Linked DNA regions of Rhodospirillum rubrum ATCC 11170. The protein of the gene in region 2 interacts with the protein of the main gene of each other region in a pairwise test. Links are inferred from orthologs where the notes say so. Each region holds a gene or a part of one and is shown on either strand. Other genes may lie near its edges.

Region 1 (2,946 bases), 790 kb from region 2 along the record:
CGCCAAAGCCGAAGGAATTCGACAGCGCCTTGCGGATCGGCCGTTCCTTGGCCACCAGCGGCGCCAGATCGATGTCGCAGGCGTCGGACGGATCGTGCAGATTAAGCGTCGGCGGGGCGACCTGATCACGAATGGCCAGGATCGAATAAATCGCCTCGACGCTGCCTGCGGCGCCCAGCAGATGACCGATGGCCGATTTGGTCGACGACATGGTCAGCTTATAGGCGTGATCGCCAAACAGCCGCTTGACCGCGCCCAGTTCGATCTCGTCGCCCAGCGGCGTCGAGGTGCCATGGGCATTGACGTAATCGATGTCTTCGACGGTCAGCTTGGCATTGGCCAGGGCGGCCCGCATGGCGCGGAAGCCACCGTTGCCGTCTTCGGCCGGGGCGGTGATGTGGTAGGCGTCGCCCGACATGCCATAGCCGAGGATCTCGGCGTAGATATGGGCGCCGCGCGCCTTGGCGTGCTCGTATTCCTCAAGCACGACGATGCCCGCGCCCTCGCCCATGACGAAGCCGTCCCGGCCCTTGTCATAGGGGCGCGAGGCCTCTTCCGGGGTGTCGTTGTAATGGGTCGACAGCGCCCGGGCGGCGGCGAAACCGGCGATGCCGATCCGGCAGACCGCGGATTCGGCGCCACCGGCCACCATCACATCGGCATCGCCGTGAATGATCAGCCGGCTGGCGTCACCGATGGCATGGGCTCCGGTCGAACAGGCCGTCACCACCGCGTGGTTGGGACCCTTGAAGCCGTAGCGGATCGAGACATGGCCCGAGACCAGATTGATCAGCGCGCTGGGAATGAAGAAGGGGCTGACCTTGCGCGGCCCGTGCTCCTTGAGGATCAACGCCGTCTCGGCGATCGACGTCAAACCGCCGATGCCAGAGCCGATCATCACGCCGGTGCGCTCGCGGGACTCCTCGTCTTCGGGCATCCAGCCGCTGTCTTCCACCGCCTCTTTGGCGGCGGCCAGACCATAGACGATGAAATCGTCCATGCGGCGGCGGTCCTTGGAGGACACGACCGTATCGGGGTCAAAGCCGTGAGGCCCGTCGGCGGCCGTCGGGATTTGTCCGGCAACGCGGGCCGGCATGTCCGATACGTCGAATTTTTGAATGGGTCGAATGCCGGATTTGCCCTGGACGAGACTCGTCCAATTGGTTTTCACCCCGCATCCGAGGGGCGTGACCATGCCCAACCCGGTGACGACAACACGTCTCATGGCTTGCTACAAGTCCCCATTGTCCAGCCTTGGCGGGCCGGATCGGGCAGCGCGACACACTCGCGCGGCCGAGATCCTAAGCCCTTGCCCGGCGTTCCCGGAAATCCAAGATCATATAAGGATTCCCGGTACGGGGCGTCGCCGGACGTCGCGGCCGATCAGCCGTTGCTTTCGATGAAGTCGATGGCATCCTTGACGGTCAGGATCTTCTCGGCGGCGTCATCGGGGATTTCGCAACCGAATTCCTCCTCGAACGCCATAACCAATTCAACCGTATCCAGACTATCGGCGCCCAGGTCATCGATGAAGCTGGCGTTTTCAGTTACCTTGGCTTCTTCGACACCCAGATGCTCGACAACGATCTTCTTAACGCGGTCGGCGACGTCGCTCATTTTCGTCTATTCCTTGGAAGTCACTGATCATGTTGATGGCGCGGTCGACTTGATCGCCCCTGTAAAAGCAGCCGCCCGCCCTATGGAGCGCCTTGCCTAACATACTTGCCCAGGGATGACTAGCGCCCGCAACGGGCTCGGACCAACATTCCTTCGGTTCCGAGAGAAACTTTCCTCGGCGCAAACGCGCCGGTTCAAATCATCGCCATGCCGCCGTTGACATGCAAGGTCTGGCCGGTGACATAGGCCGCCTCTTCGCTCGCCAAATAAACGACGGCGGCGGCCACGTCCTCGGGCGCCCCCATGCGTCCGGCGGGGATATGGGGCAAGATGGCCTCTTTTTGCTTTTCGTTCAACTTATCGGTCATCGCCGTGGCGATGAAACCGGGCGCCACGCAATTGACGGTGATGTGGCGCGCCGCCACTTCGGCGGCCATCGACTTGCTCAGGCCGATCAGGCCGGCCTTGGAGGCGGCGTAATTGGCCTGACCGGGATTGCCGGTGACGCCGACGATCGAGGTGATATTGACGATGCGGCCCCAGCGCCGTTTCATCATGCCCTTCACCGCCGAGCGCGACAGGCGGAAGGCGGCGCTGAGGTTGACGGCGATCACCTGATCCCATTCCTCGTCCTTCATCCGCATCGACAGCATGTCGCGGGTCAATCCGGCGTTGTTGACCAGGATATCAAGACCCGAGAGGGCGGCTTCGGCCGCCGGGATCAGCCGCTCGACCGCAGCGGTGTCGGACAGGTCGCAGGGCAGGATGGGCACGTCCTTGCCCAGGAACACGGCGGTCTCGTTCAAGGCCGCCTCGCGGGTCCCCGACAGGGCGACGCTGGCGCCGCGATCGGCCAGAGCCTTGGCGATCGACGCACCCAGCCCACCAGACGCCCCGGTCACCAGGGCTTTCTTGCCGGTCAGATCGAACATCGGTGATCTCCTGATGGAAGGATCGGCCCAGCCGTCCTTTCTCATGATTTGCTTTATCTTTAGAATCCGGGGACCGGCGGATCCGGCCCCCCAGTGATAAACGGGACCTAAATCCCCTTGATGAAGGCGTCGATATCGGCCGGGCCCTGGATCGAGCGAGCGCCAAGATCGCCATGGATGCGCTTGGCCAGCCCGCCCAGCACCTTGCCGGCCCCCAGCTCGACCAATTCGCTCACCCCGGCGTCGACCATATAAAGCACGCTCTCGCGCCAGCGCACCGCGCCCGTCACCTGCTCGACCAGCAGTCGGCGGATTTCCAAGGGATCGCTGACCGCCGAGGCGGTCACATTGGCCACCAGCGGCACCGCCGGCGCCTTGAAGGTCACCCGCTCCAACG
Region 2 (2,953 bases):
ACCCCGGTGATCGCCTGCATCCGCGCCATCAGTTCGCTTTCGTCGGTCACCTTGTCTTGAACATACAAGGTGCCATCGGCGCCGACCGAAACGGTCAGCGACTGATTGTCCTGGTCAAGCGAGGGCGCGCTGGTGCGCGGCAGGTCGACCTTGACCCCGGTGGTGAGCAAAGGCGCCGTCACCATGAAGATAATCAGCAAGACCAGCATCACGTCGACCATCGGGGTGACGTTGATGTCGCTCATCTGGTGACTGCGCTTGCGGCGACCGCCGCGTCGGGGTTGGACCGAGGCACCCATCTCATCGTTCTCCTGATCGGCGCCCGATTACTCGCGCTCGTCGAGCTGACGGCCGAGGATCGCCCCGAATTCCCCGGAGAACGCCTCCAGGCGGCCGGCATAGCGGTCGATATCGGCGGAAAGCTTGTTATAGGCGATCACCGCCGGGATGGCGGCGACCAGTCCCAAAGCCGTGGCGAACAGCGCCTCGGCGATACCGGGGGCCACCGTCGCCAGACTGGTGTCATTGGACATACCGATGGCGTGGAAGCTGTTCATGATGCCCCAGACCGTGCCAAACAGCCCGACGAAGGGCGCGACGGCGCCGGTCGAGGCCAGGAAGCCCAGCCGGCGTTCCAGGGTTTCCAGCTCGCGGTTCTGGGTGATGCCCATCACCCGCTCGACGCGCTGGGCCAGCATGGCGCGCGCACCAGCGGCGCCGTTGCGGCGCTGGGCGCTGTGACGCCATTCGCGCATGGCGGCCACGAACACCGCGGTCATCGGATCGCGCGGCCGCTGGCCGATGCGGTCGAACAGGTCTTCAAGCGAGCCGCCCGACCAGAATTTCTCTTCGAACTGCTCGGCTTTCTTGTTGAGATCGCGTAAGCGAACGATCTTTTCGAAAACGATGGTCCACGACCAGATGCTGGCGCCGACCAGGCTCAGCATCACCATCTTGACGATGATATCGGCCTGCCAGAACATCGACCAAGCCGACAGCGACGGCTTCTCGCCCATCGTCGCCCCGGGCGCGGCGGCGCCGACGCCGCTGGCATTGGGCAGAATTTCGCTGGCCACGGGCACAGACGGCGCGGCCGCGGGCAGGGGCGGACTGGACTGGACGTCAAGGCCCCGCTCCAGCATCAGCCCCAAGCGGGAGGCCGTCTGGCCAAGATGATCGAGCCCGGCGATGCCCAAGTGGCTGGCCATCTGGCCGGTCAGCTGGGTTATCGCGTCCATGGAGAGGTAGTCCATAATCAACCCCGTGTCCGTGTGGTCAGTCGCCGTTTCCTGGTACAAGTTTCTCCCGCATGATGGCGGGAATGCGGATGGGAACGCCGGCCTTCAGCGACAGACAGGCCACGCGCACCTTCAAGATCGCCAGAGGATCACCCTCGCGGCGGATAGTCTGGGTGAGATCGAGCACGGCGCCGCCAACGGCATCGAGCGTGGTTTCCACCACCAGGGCGTCGTCCAGCTTGGCCGGACGCTTGTAGTCGATCGACAGCTTCGCCACGGCGAAGCCCACCCCCTCGCCCGCCAGCATCGATCCCTGGTGAATTCCGGCCAGTCGCAGCATCTCGGTGCGCGCCCGCTCGGCGAACTTCAGGTATTCGGCGTGGTAGACGATACCCCCGGCATCGGTGTTTTCCCAATGCACGCGCACGGGCAACAAGTGGCACCCCTGGCGCCAGAGGCCGCTGGTCGGCGTCAAGGACTGGGTCATGGGGCGTCGGACCACAGGTCGGGCTGAACCGGCGGCGTCTCGGCCGGCGGTGTCAGCCCAAGATGGGTCCAGGCGATCGCCGTCAGCATCCGGCCGCGCGGCGTCCGCTTGATGAAGCCCTGCTGGATCAAATAGGGCTCGATCACGTCTTCCACCGTATCGCGTTCCTCGGCCAGGGCGGCGGCCAGGGTATCGACCCCGACCGGCCCGCCGCCATAATGGTCGGCCATGCGCGACAGATAGCGCCGGTCCATGGCATCAAGCCCGCGCCCGTCCACCTCCAGGCGGTTGAGCGCGGCATCGGCGATGAAGGCGTCAACGGGCGAACGCCCGGCGACGGCGGCGAAATCGCGCACCCGGCGCAGCAGCCGACCGGCCACCCGCGGCGTGCCCCGCGATCGTCGCGCCACTTCGCGGGCGCCCTCGTCGGTCAAAGCCATGCCAAGAAGCCGGGAACCCCGGGTCACGATCTGGACCAATTCATCGGTTTCATAGAAGTCGAGTCGCAGCGGAATGCCAAAGCGGTCGCGCAGCGGCGTTGTCAGGAGGCCCGACCGGGTCGTCGCCCCAACCAGGGTGAAGGGCGGCAGGTCGATCCGCACGCTCCGCGCCGCCGGCCCCTCACCGATGATGAGGTCCAACTGGAAGTCCTCCATCGCCGGATACAAAACTTCCTCTATGGCGGGATTAAGGCGGTGGATTTCGTCGATGAACAGCACATCGCGCGGCTCGAGATTGGTCAAGATCGCCGCGAGGTCGCCGGCCTTGACGATCATCGGCCCACTGGTGCCGCGAAACCCCACGCCAAGCTCGCGCGCCACGATCTGGGCGAGCGTGGTTTTCCCCAGGCCCGGCGGACCATGGAACAGCACGTGATCCATCGCCTCGCCGCGCGCCCGGGCGGCCTGAACGAAAACGCCCAGGTTTTCACGGGTCTGGCGCTGACCGACGAAATCGGCCAGCGACTGCGGGCGCAGGGCCGCATCGACCTCGCCCTCGCGGCGGCGCCCCGAGATCAGGCGCTCATCTTCCTCCTCGTGCCCGGCCATGGATTATGCCCCTCCCCGGCCGAGATCGCGCAGGGCCAGACCGATCACCCCTTGCACGGTGGTCGCCCCCAAGCCGGCGGCCCGGCTGGCCGCCCCCACCGCCTCGCTCCGCCCATAGCCAAGATTGACCAGGGCCGAGACCGCGTCGCCAAGGACATCCCCCGTCGGCCCGCCCGGCG

What was found. The genes of interacting proteins can lie anywhere in the genome.
Region 1: the proteins of RRU_RS05690 (region 2) and RRU_RS02200 interact in binary tests that used the Escherichia coli proteins (3 or more experiments, as listed by UniProt). The link is inferred for Rhodospirillum rubrum ATCC 11170 from one-to-one orthologs.

Annotation. Positions count from the first base shown.
Region 1 is NC_007643.1:492,180-495,125, reverse strand. It holds RRU_RS02200 (acyl carrier protein), read right to left. Parts: upstream 1,618-2,946; coding sequence 1,384-1,617; downstream 1-1,383. Other genes in the region: fabD (ACP S-malonyltransferase), read right to left, coding at 2,657-2,946; fabG (3-oxoacyl-[acyl-carrier-protein] reductase), read right to left, coding at 1,812-2,549; fabF (beta-ketoacyl-ACP synthase II), read right to left, coding at 1-1,225. UniProt on the Escherichia coli protein: Carrier of the growing fatty acid chain in fatty acid biosynthesis.
Region 2 is NC_007643.1:1,278,430-1,281,382, reverse strand. It holds RRU_RS05690 (tol-pal system-associated acyl-CoA thioesterase), read right to left. Parts: upstream 1,726-2,953; coding sequence 1,276-1,725; downstream 1-1,275. Other genes in the region: ruvA (Holliday junction branch migration protein RuvA), read right to left, coding at 2,778-2,953; ruvB (Holliday junction branch migration DNA helicase RuvB), read right to left, coding at 1,722-2,774; tolQ (protein TolQ), read right to left, coding at 327-1,238; tolR (protein TolR), read right to left, coding at 1-299.